2 regions of the Paenarthrobacter sp. NPDC092416 genome follow, and region 2 is predicted to be linked to the other one. Evidence: riboswitches for the same ligand, from Rfam matches in the RefSeq annotation. Region 2 holds a riboswitch; the other holds the start of a gene.

Evidence for each region. A riboswitch is a leader RNA that binds a small molecule or an ion and turns the genes downstream of it on or off. The one in region 2 is predicted to bind glycine.
Region 1: linked by a shared signal. The riboswitch ahead of gcvP (aminomethyl-transferring glycine dehydrogenase) and the one ahead of cycA (D-serine/D-alanine/glycine transporter) in region 2 are both predicted to bind glycine.

What each region holds. Positions count from the first base shown of each region.
Region 1 is NZ_JBIVQG010000015.1:2,338-8,324, forward strand. Features, by position in the region: gene gcvT (glycine cleavage system aminomethyltransferase GcvT) at 1-387, opposite strand, end outside; gene gcvP (aminomethyl-transferring glycine dehydrogenase) at 401-3,259, opposite strand; glycine riboswitch at 3,449-3,546, opposite strand; gene ACIQC5_RS20830 (TetR/AcrR family transcriptional regulator) at 3,638-4,189, opposite strand; gene ACIQC5_RS20835 (MFS transporter) at 4,262-5,893, shown strand.
Region 2 is NZ_JBIVQG010000009.1:133,630-139,616, forward strand. Features, by position in the region: gene ACIQC5_RS16965 (FAD/NAD(P)-binding protein) at 2-1,975, shown strand; glycine riboswitch at 2,061-2,159, shown strand; gene cycA (D-serine/D-alanine/glycine transporter) at 2,308-3,774, shown strand; gene ACIQC5_RS16975 (ExeM/NucH family extracellular endonuclease) at 3,849-5,987, opposite strand, start outside.

The sequences.
Region 1 (5,987 bases), on a different contig from region 2:
GGCGCGCTCCAGCAGCGCAGCAGCCACTACCTTGGCGTTGCCGGCGTTCGGCACCACGAGGAACTTGTCCTCGCCACGACGGTACGTGATGAGGTCATCGATGATGCCGCCGTCTTCCTGGCAGATCAGCGAGTACTTGGCCTTGCCGATGGCCATGGCAGAGATCTTGCCTACCAGGGCGTAGTCGAGGAATGCAGCGGCTTCCGGTCCGGTGACCCAGACTTCGCCCATGTGGGAGAGGTCGAACAGGCCGGCAGACTTGCGCACTGCGTGGTGTTCGGCCAACTCGGAGGAGTACTTGAGCGGCATCTGCCAGCCACCGAAATCGGTGAAGGACGCGCCCAGCTTCTTGTGCTCTTCGTAGAGAGCTGTGTAATTCTCAGTCATTGCGGGACCGTCCTTAGTTCTCGAAGTCTTCGATCGGCGGGCAAGAGCACACGAGGTTGCGGTCACCGGCCGCGCCGTCAATGCGGCCAACAGGCGGGAAGTACTTGTCCTGCTTGAGGTGGTGGACCGGGAAGGCGGCCTGCTCGCGCGGGTACGCGCGGTCCCAATCAGAACTTACGACGGCGGCCGCTGTGTGGGGTGCCTTGCGCAGCGGCGAGTTCTCTACCGTGAAGTCGCCGTGGGCAACTTGGTCGATTTCCTTGCGGATGGTGATCATGGCTTCGATGAAGCGGTCGATCTCCACGAGGTCTTCGGACTCGGTGGGTTCCACCATGAGCGTTCCCGCAACGGGGAACGCCAGCGTGGGTGCGTGGAAGCCGAAGTCGATGAGGCGCTTGGCAACGTCCTCAGCGGTGACGCCGGTCTTGGCCGTGAGTTCGCGCAGGTCCAGGATGCACTCGTGGGCCACGAGTCCGCCTTCGCCCGTGTAGAGAACCGGGAAGTGGTCGTTGAGGCGGGAAGCGATGTAGTTCGCAGCGAGCAGCGCAGACTTGGTTGCTTCGGTGAGGCCCTGACCTCCCATGAGCTTTACGTAGGCCCAGGAGATCGGCAGCACGCCGGCCGAGCCAAAACGGGATGCGGAAATCGGGACGTCGTTGCCTTCGGTCCAGGATGTTGCGTCGCCCGGCATGAACGGCGCGAGGTGTGCCTTGGCTGCGACCGGGCCAACGCCCGGTCCGCCACCGCCGTGCGGGATGCAGAAGGTCTTGTGCAGGTTCAAGTGTGAAACGTCGCCGCCGAACTTGCCCGGCTGGGCCAAACCAACGAGTGCGTTGAGGTTGGCGCCGTCGATGTACACCTGGCCGCCGGCCTCATGGATGGCGTCGCAGACCTCGCGAACGTCGGCATCGTAGACACCGTGCGTGGACGGGTAGGTGATCATGATGGCCGAGAGGACGTCCCTGTTGGCCTCGATCTTGGCCTTGAGGTCGGCGTGGTCGATGGTGCCGTCAGCGGCGGTAGCCACAACAACAACCTTCATGCCTGCGAGCACCGCAGAGGCCGCGTTGGTGCCGTGCGCGGAAGCCGGAATGAGGCAGACGTTGCGCTGCTCATCGCCACGGGAGTGGTGGTAGCCGCGGATCGCAAGAAGGCCCGCGAGCTCGCCCTGGGAACCGGCATTCGGCTGGATGGAGACTTGGTCGTAGCCAGTGATTTCGGTCAGCTGGGATTCGAGGTCGGCGATGAGTTCACGCCAGCCTTCGGTCTGGGAGTCCGGAGCGAACGGGTGGATGGAGGCGAACTCGGGCCAGGAAATGGCTTCCATCTCGGCCGTGGCGTTGAGCTTCATGGTGCAGGAACCCAACGGGATCATGGTGCGATCCAGTGCGAGGTCGCGGTCCGAGAGCTTGCGGATGTAGCGCAGCAACTGGGTCTCGGAACGGTGGGTGTTGAACACCGGGTGCTGCAGGTAATCGCTCGAGCGCTCAACGGATGCCTCCAGCGCAAAGCCTTCAGCGGTTTCGGTGACCGAAGCGCCAAAGACGGCTGCGACGTCGGCGACAACCGCCGTCGTGGTCGTCTCGTCAACGGAGATGCCGACGGTGTCGGCGTCGATGCCGCGCAGGTTGATTCCCTTTGCCTCGGCGGCGGCGACGATTTCGGCAGCCTTACCGGGAACGCTGACGGTGATCGTGTCGAAGAAGGAACCGTGAAGGACCTCGACGCCGGCAGCCTTCAGGGAAGCGGCGAGGGTCCGGGCGTGGCCGTGGGCGGTCTCAGCAATCGCCTTCAGGCCTTCGGGACCGTGGTAAACGGCGTACATCGACGCCACGATGGCGAGCAGCGCCTGGGCAGTGCAGATGTTGGACGTGGCCTTCTCGCGGCGGATGTGCTGCTCGCGGGTCTGCAGCGCCAAGCGGTAGGCAGGGACACCGGCGTCGTCCTTGGAAACGCCCACCAGACGGCCGGGCATGGAACGCTCGAGCCCCTTCTGGACGGCCATGTACGCAGCGTGCGGGCCGCCGAAGAACAGCGGAACGCCCAAGCGCTGGGCCGAACCGACGGCGATATCGGCGCCCTGCTCGCCCGGAGGCGTGATGAGCGTCAGGGAGAGCAGGTCTGCTGCGACCGTCACCAGGGCACCGCGTTCCTTGGCGTCGGCAATGACGCCGGAGTGGTCGAACACGCGGCCGGAAGCGCCCGGCTGCTGGAGGACGACGCCGTTGATGGCGCCTTCCGGGAGCCCGAGCGAGAGGTCAGCGACCTCAACCTCGAACCCGAGTGCCTCGGCGCGGCCTTTCACGATCGCGATGGTCTGCGGCAGGCAATCGGCGTCAAGGACGGTCTTGCCGTCCCTGGCGGCTGCGTTTTGTCCGGTGGACTTATTGGCCCGGCGCATCATAAGGACTGCCTCGGCCACTGCCGTTGCTTCGTCCAGCAGGGAGGCGTTGGCGATCGGCAGGCCCACAAGGTCCTGGACCATGGTCTGGAAGTTCAGGAGTGCTTCGAGGCGGCCCTGCGAGATTTCAGGCTGGTACGGGGTGTACGCGGTGTACCAGGCCGGCGCTTCGAGGATGTTGCGGCGGATCACCGGAGGCGTCACGGTGTCGTAGTAACCTTGGCCGATCATCTGAACGGCCGTCTTGTTCTTCGAGGCCAGCTTGCGCAGCTCGGCAAGAACCTCGACCTCGCTCAGGGCGTTCTGCAGAGTCAGCGCAACATCCTGGCGGATGTCGTTGGGAACTGCGGTATCTACCAGCGAGTCCACGGTGTCGTAACCGACGGACTTCAGCATGGTGTCAATGTCGGCCTGGCGGCGGGCGCCAATATGCCGATCGACGAAGGTGGTGGAGGCAGAACTAACCGTCACGAAGGAACTCCAATACTTGGGCGGCGTTTGGGTACGCCACAGCGGCTCGGGTTCCTCCCCGCTCTGTATTGGACCTGAGAGTTTCCACGCTGCCACGCTTTCGCATGGCACATCGCTTGCACCGTCGGTGAGCACAGCATCTTTGGCGCCAGTGGCGCGGACTGATTGCCTGCTGCTTTCCAGAGTTGCCTCGCCGCGGCGGTGCATGGGCCTGAGAGATTCCTGGGGAGGGTTTGCTCCTACGGCGCCCGCATCACTTGCTTGCAGGACTCTCCCGCCGCAGATCAAAGGCGTATTCAGTTGTTGCGACCAATTTATGGACAGGCCACAAGGGTTAATTGTCCTACGCGGCGGGCCCCGCCGCAAATGGATGACTGGTTACTTCCGCAGGCGGTCCAGGACCCGGAGCAGGATTTCGACGTCGGCCTCCCGACCGGCGTTGCCGCCCTCCTGTCCGCCTTCTTGGCCGCCTTCGAACATCGCGTTGAAATACAGCCCGTCGCCCATGTAGCTCACGGCTTTGGCAACCTCAGGCCCCACGTCTTCGGCCAGGACATCGAGCCACTGCTGTTGAATGCCCGCGAACCGGCGTCGGGTCTCTTCGTGGGCCACTTCAGCCAGTCGGGTCGCTGCGACGAAGGCCCGGTCCATGGGTGTTCCGGCCCAGAGCGATGACCGAATGAAGTACACGGCAGAGCCGTCGGGCGCAGCCTTCATTTGCTCGATATCCTCCTGAGCCAGCTGATCCAAGCGCTCAAGCAAGGCGCTGATCAGGGATTCCTTGCTCGGGAAGTGATACAGCAACCCGCCTTTGGAGACCCCTGCCCGCTTGGCGACGGCGTCGAGCGTGGCAGCACGCTCCCCCACCTCAATCAGAAGGGCTTCGTAGGCATCCAGGACAGCGTCCCGGGCAACAGGTTTTCGTGGCATGAGTACATCATTCCCTAAAGGTGCATCGTTCGACATTTGTAACTGTACCGTCTGGACGGTACAGTTAGGGGCATGTTCACTTTGTCCTCTACCCCCAGCCCCCGTACCACCGAACAAGAGACCGTCGAGCGCGGGACCGTCGAGCGCGGGACCGCCGTGCGCAGGCCCGTCGCGATTGAGAGCCCCGCCCAGGCGTCCGCCGCGCGCCAGCCGGCACCGTGGCGCGACTGGACCGCCCTGGCACTCTTGATGTTCCCGGTACTGCTGGTAGCAGTGGACAACACCGCCCTCACCTTCGCCCTGCCGGAAATTGCCCGCACCCTGGACGTGGGTGGCGTGCAGCTGCTCTGGATCGTGGACGCATACCCGCTGGTCCTGGCTGCACTGCTGGTCTCCATGGGCAACCTCGGCGACAGGATCGGTCGGCGTCGGCTGCTCCTGATCGGCAGCACCGGCTTCGCTGCAGTCTCGGCGGCCACGGCGTTTGCACCATCGGCGGAATGGCTCATTGCCGGCCGGGCCGCGTTGGGTGTGTTTGGCGCGATGCTGATGCCATCCACGCTGTCGCTGATCAGGAACATCTTTGTGGACCCCAACCGCCGGCGGCTCGCGATCGCAGTTTGGGCGGCCGGCTTTTCCGGCGGCGCCGCACTTGGGCCGATCTTTGGCGGCTGGCTCGTGGAGCATTTCTGGTGGGGCGCCGTGTTCCTGGTGGCTACCTTCCTGCTCCTGCCGCTCCTGGCCTTCGGAACCACCTTCATCCCGGAATCCAAAGATGCCAATCCCGGTCGGGTCGACGTGCCCAGCATTGCCCTGTCCGTCCTGACCATGGCCCCGTTCGTCTACGGCATCAAAGAATTCGCCGTGCATGGATTCGGCGCCTCCGCAGTGGCCTTCATGGGCTTCGGCCTCATCATGGGCATTCTCTTTGTCCGGCGCCAACGGCACCTTGCGGCCCCGATGCTCGATGTCCGCTTGTTCAAGAACAAGGTGTTCAGCACCGCGATCGTGGCGAACGTGCTCTCCTTGTTCTCCATGACGGGCTTCATCTACTTCTTTGCCCAGCACCTGCAGCTCGTTGAGGGCCAGTCCCCCATGGAAGCCGGGATCGCCATGATTCCCGCACTCCTGGCAACAGTGGCCGCCGGCCTGCTGGTGGTGCCCCTGGTCAAGCGTGTGCGGCCAGGTTTCGTTGTGGCAGGCGGCCTGACCCTCAGCGCCGTCGGATACCTCGTAGTAGCTGTAGGTGACCACGGAACCGGGCCTGTATTCCTGCTGTCGGCCTTGACCGTACTGGCTATAGGCGCGGGTGCCGCGGAGACGATCTCCAACGACCTCATCCTTGGTGCCGTGCCGGCAGCCAAGGCCGGCGCTGCATCAGCGATCTCTGAGACAGGGTACGAGCTCGGTTCGCTGCTGGGAACTGCGGTCCTCGGCTCGATCCTCACGGCTTCCTACCAGCACAACCTCATCCTGCCTGATGGTCTCTCCGCCAATTCTGCAGGGAATTCCGGGGAGACACTGGCCGGCGCCGTGGACGCCGCCGCTGCACTACCCGCTCCCCTGTCGGACGCACTGACAGCCGCCGCCCGGACAGCTTTCGAATCCGGGGTCCACATCACTGCGGCGATTGGGCTGGTACTGATGGCCGGCGCGGCGGTGCTTGCCGCCGTCGTACTCCGCAGCGTTCCGAAGGCGAAGTAGGTTCTTTCGAACCGGGAATGCCGGGCCACCGATGCGGCCCGGCATTCCTGTATCTCGATACACTGGCCAAACCTGCGGAGTCGAACGGTAAGGG
Region 2 (5,987 bases):
CGTGGCTAAATCGCAAATCAACCGTGTGGCGCTGATCGGTGCTGGCCCTCGCGGCACCAGCGTGCTTGAGCGGTTGATGGCGAACTGGGCTCAGGCCCAACGCAACCACAACACTTCCGCCGCGTCCGCACCGAAGCTGCACATCGACGTCGTGGATCCTTATCCCGCCGCGTCCGGACATGTTTGGCAGCCGGAGCAGTCCCGCCTTTACCTGATGAATACGCAGGCCTTCTATCCGACGCTCATCCCCGAGGACCCGATGCTGGCCCCACCGCTGGCGGGTGGTTCCTTCGACGAATGGCGGGCCGCCCGGCGTCGTGATGGTCAAGGACTCAACGACGCCGAAAGGACGGAGCTGGACGGGCTTGAGTCGCACAACTTCCCCAGCCGCGCGCTGTACGGGCGGTATTTGCGCCAAACCCTGGAGGGGTTGCTGCAGCGGCTTCCCGACGGCGTCGAGGTCACGTTCCACGAAACGTCCGCCGTTGCCGTGCGTCCGGTCGCCGCTGCCTCCTCACCGCAGGCGTTCGACGTCGAACTTGCCGACGGCGCCCACCTCACCGTCAGTTCCGTGGTCCTTGCGTTAGGTCACATTGAGTCGCGACTGAATCCGGAGCAGCGGGCCTTCCAGCGGGCCGCCAACGAGCAAGGTCTGCTGTATTTGCCGCCCGCCGCGCCGGCCGACGTCGATTGGCAACGCGTGCCGGACAATGAGCCGGTCCTGGTCCGGGGGATGGGCTTGAATTTCTTCGATGTGATGGGCCAGCTCACCGAGGGCCGCGGGGGCAAGTTTGTGGAGTCGGCCGGGGGCGGTAACGGCGTACTCGAGTATCGGCCCTCCGGACGCGAACCGCTGATCATCGCTGCGTCCAGGCGCGGGACACCGTACCGGGCCAAGGCGGGCTTGGCAGGCTACTACCCGTCGAGCGTCACCCTGCGCTTCCTGACGAAAGCCGCCCTGGACCGGTTCCGGGCCGCTGGGATTCAGCCGGGTTTCGACCATGACCTCTGGCCGTTGTTGCACCGCGATGTTTTGTGGGCCTATTACTCAACATTGGCGGCCTCACAGCCGGCGGCTATCCGGGACGTCGCCGAATTCCTGGCAGCACTTATCGATGCATTGCAGCCGCACGCGCACGCCACAGGAAACTGGGAGTCACACGTCTCAGGACTCGTGGGCAAACACGTGGTTGCCTCGCGACGCCTGGATCTCTTGGGACTTGCTGCACCACTATCCGGACGCACCTTCGCTTCACGCCGGGATCTTGATGCGGCGCTCATCGCGTACTTGGACGATGACGCCCGGCGCTCGGCCTTGGGCGAAGCGGATCCCGTGAAAATGGCTATCGGGGCCCTCCATGCGGGCAGGGCAGTCCTCAAATCCGCGGTGGCTGACGGCGGAATTACGGACGAGTCATGGCTGGCCGGGTTGCGCGGCTGGTTCGAGTCGTTCGTTGAGGGTCTCGCCAGCGGGCCACCGGCCCTGCGCTCGGAGCAGCTGGCCGCATTGGCGCGTGCCGGCGTCGTGAGTTTCGTTGGACCGGACCCAAAATTCAGTGTGGACCGTACTGCCGGCGTTTTCCATGCGGTCTCGCCATGGGTCCATGACGCGCCGGCACAAGCCCGGACGCTGATCGAGGCGATGTCGCCGGCCAACAAGGTGGGCGCCAATATTTCCCCCTTGCTGAAACAGCTCATGGCCGATGGCCTGGTGCGCACCAAAATCATGATGAGCGCAGAAGGAACCCCGGTTCAGACCAGTGGCTTGGACGTGGAACCTCATCCTTACAGACCTGTAGGTGCCAACGGATCGGTGACGCAGGGGATCTACGTTTTGGGGCTGCAGTTGTCTGCCTCGCAGTGGGGTACGGCCATCGCAGCCGAAGCCACACCCGCAACAGGACCGGCCTATCCCAGTGGACAAAGGACTCTCCGGGATGCCGACGAAATAGCCCGCAGCATCCTCGACCAGTAGCCGGTTGCAACAGGCCAGCGGTTGCGGTGCGCGCCGTGGTTCGTTACTGTGTGAGCTGCATCACCGTTTTAGGTGTGCACGCTTTTGATCTGCGGCGGGAGAGTCCTGCCGGTACATCCAGTCAGGCGCCGTAGGAGCAAACCCTCCCCAGGAATCTCTCAGGCCCATGTACCGCCGCGGCGAGGCAACTCTGGAAAGCAGTCAGGCCTTGGTCCTGGCTCACCGAAGGTGCAAGCAGGCCCATGCCTGCGGAAACTCTCAGGTCCACGACAGAGCGGGGAGGAACCCGAATCATTGTGGCACCCTGTGCCGCCTGAACGATGGAGTTCCTCATGACGATTCAGCGCCCACCTTCCTCAGTTCCCGATTCACCACATCTAGAGCGTCAGCTCAGCAACCGCCACATCCAGCTGATCGCGATCGGTGGGGCGATTGGAACGGGCCTCTTCATGGGCTCGGGCAAGACCATTTCCGCCGCGGGCCCATCCGTGATTTTCGTCTACATGATCATCGGCTTCATGTTGTTTTTCGTCATGCGGGCCATGGGCGAACTGCTCCTGAGCAACCTGAATTACAAGTCCTTCAGCGACTTCGCCGCCGACCTGCTCGGCCCATGGGCCGGCTTCTTCACTGGCTGGACCTACTGGTTCTGCTGGGTCATTACGGGCATCGCGGACGTCATTGCGATCGCCGGGTACTCCCAGGAACTCTGGCCGGCCCTCCCGCTATGGGTGCCCGGGTTGATCACCATCGGCATTCTCCTGCTCCTGAACCTTGCCACGGTGAAGGCCTTCGGCGAGACCGAGTTCTGGTTCGCGCTTATCAAGATCATCGCCATCGCGGCTCTCATCATCGTGGGCCTCTTCATGATCTTCAGCGGCTTCCAGTCCGACGCCGGACCGGCCAGCTTCACCAACCTCTGGAGCCACGGCGGATTCTTCCCGAACGAGTTCATGGGCTTCGTGGCGGGCTTCCAGATCGCCGTCTTCGCGTTCGTGGGCATTGAGCTTGTGGGAACCACCGCCGCTGAGGCCAAGGACCCGGAAAAGAACCTGCCCAAGGCCATCAACTCCATTCCGATCCGCGTGCTGCTTTTCTACGTGGGCGCCCTCATCATCCTGATGTCCGTCACCCCCTGGACCCAGTTCGCAGCCGGACACAGCCCCTTCATCGCCATGTTCTCCCTGGCCGGACTCGGCGCGGCGGCCACCATCGTCAACCTGGTGGTCCTGACCTCGGCCATGTCCTCGGCCAACTCGGGCATCTACTCCACGTCCCGCATGGTCTACGGCCTGGCCCAGGAAGGTGACGCTCCCGCCGCGTTCGGGGCGCTGTCCGGACGCAAAGTACCCCGTAACGCCCTGTTCCTTTCCTGCGTACTGCTGTTGTCCGGCGTCGTCCTCATGTATGCCGGCCAGGACATCGGCAAGGCGTTCGACATGGTCACTACCGTGTCCGCGGTCTGCTTTGTCTTCGTGTGGTCCATCATTTTGGCCAGCTACATCGCTTTCCGGAAGCGTCGTCCGCACCTTCACGACGCCTCGGCGTTCAAAATGCCCGGTGGCGTCGCCATGGTGTGGGTGGTGTTCGCGTTCTTCGCCTTCGTTCTCTGGACGCTGACTACCCAGCCGGACACACTCGCCGCGCTTCTGGCCACGCCGGTGTGGTTCCTGATCCTCGGCGTCGCATGGTTCGTGCTGCGCCGCCGCCCGGCACACTTGGCCCGCTACGCGGTGTTCCAGGCGGAGCTGGAGAAGGACTCCAAGCGCGCACAGGAGCCGGAACCGGCACAGAAGTAGGAGCACTAACAAGGCAGGGCCCGTCACCACGAACATTGGTGACGGGCCCTGCCCTTGTTGGTGCTAAGAAGCGTTTAGCCCCTGAGGCACTTCTGGTACTCCAACCACTCAAACGCGTACCGGAGCCAGCCCACAATGTCGTACCACTTGGCTGGCTTGACCGGGGGAATGCACTGCGGCGGGTTCGGACCGCTGCTGGCAACGTTCACCAGTGCCTTCACCACGGTTCCGGACTCGACGGCGGTCAACACCAAAGTGCCGGTGCCTCCAGCTGCCGAGGCGGGAACCTTAAGGTCCACGGTGGCCGCACCTGCGGTGGCCGGAACGGAACCAAGCGCCACGGCGGTACCCTTGCTGTCAATGAACACGGCGTTGAGCGAGGCGTTGGCCGGGCTGCCGATGGAGGTCAGGTTGAGCTTGGATATGGCCAGTGCCATGGACTCGCCGGCCTTCACCTCGGCAGCTGTGGAGTTCACCACGGCAACAGAGCGGCGTGCGAAGTCAGGGGACACCGGCTTGTGTTCCTGCAGGTACTTGATCCACGCATCACGATCCACCAGGCCAGTGTCCTTCGTGTTGCTGCCTTCCTTGAAGACCCGGAAGTTGTCACCACCGGTGGCTAGGAAGCTGAAAGTACCGATCCTGTACTGCACGCCAGGATCAATGACAGCGCCGTTCACCCAGATTCCCGTGACGCGATCGCCCGCCGGACGGGCGGCGTCGTAGGTGTAGTTGACGTTCTTGGAAAGGCCCAGCTGCTGGTAAGGGCGGCTGGGCACCGTTCCATCAGGGTTGGTCTGCCACTGCTGCTCAAGAAGCGTCTTGAACTGGGCTCCTGTCAGGGAAGTGGTCCACAGGTTGTTCACGAACGGCAGGACCGCATTCGCTTCGGCATAGGTGATGGTCCCGTCCGGAGCGTAGTACAGCTCGTTGCGGAGTCCGCCGGGGTTCACGACGCCGATCTCCGCCGCGCCGAGTTCAGGCACCTTGAGCGTGTCAACCAGCGAATCCGCAACGAGGTTGCCGAGCGTGGATTCGTTCGCGCGGTCGTCACGCTTCGGGGCACCGCCGGTCGGGTCAGGCGTGAAGGCCGTGGTGATATCGGCGGTCACCGCACCCACCGGCTGGTTGCCAATCACGGCAGCATCCGCGAGGGCTTTGTCCACGATCGTCTTGACGGCAGCCACCCGCGGATACGCTGCCACAAGGCTCTCCGACGTGTCCGTGGTCCGGTCCACAATGGCGGCCTTGTAGGCGTTTACGGTCATGGACGCGGTATCAACCGTGAGCGTCACGCTTCCCACGTTTTCACCGTAGTTGCCCGTCTGCACGATCGGCCGGGTCTTTCCAGTGGGCTGGCCGTTTGTGTCCAGCACCGGTGCGTCCCAAGCGTATTCCTTGTGCGTATGACCCGTAAAAATCGCGGCCACGTCGGGAGTGGTTTCCCGCACGAGCTTGGCGAACGGGCCACCGGCCGCGACTTCCTGCTCCAAGGTGGCGCCTTCAGGCGTACCGGAAGCAGCGCCGTCGTGGTTTTCCACGATGATCAGATCGGCCAGGTCTTCTGCCTTGATCTTTGCGGCGACCCGGTTGATGGCTTCCACTGGATCACCGAACTCAAGGTCCGTGATGCCGGCGGGAGTCACCAGCGACGGCACTTCCTGCGTCACGGTGCCGATGACAGCCACCCGTACACCGTTCATCTCCAGAACCTTGTACTCCGGCAGGACCGGCGTGGTGGTGCCCTTCTGGTAAACGTTGGCGCCCAGGTAGGCGAACTTCGCGTTGGCACCTCCGGCAATGACACGGTCCCGCAGATCCTGCCAGCCGCCGTCGAACTCATGGTTGCCCACGGCAGAAGCCCGCAGCTCCAGCGCGTTCAAGACGTCGATAGTGGGCTGGTCCTTCGCCACCGAGGAAGCGAAGAGTGAGGCACCGATGTTGTCGCCGGCAGAGATAAAGGCGGTTGCACCGGGAGCGGCCGCCGCGCGGAGCTTCTCCACGGTGCCGGCAAAGAGCACGGTGTTGGTGTCGATTCGACCGTGGAAGTCGTTGATGCCCAGGAACTGCAGGTCAACGGTGGCCGGCGCATCAGGATTCAGGTTCAAGCCCACAACCACGGGATCGTGATCGCTGGCCCGGAACTCGTCACCGGCATAGTAGTTGGTCACATTGTTGTTATACCTGCTGTACTCCAGGGCCACTGACTCTAC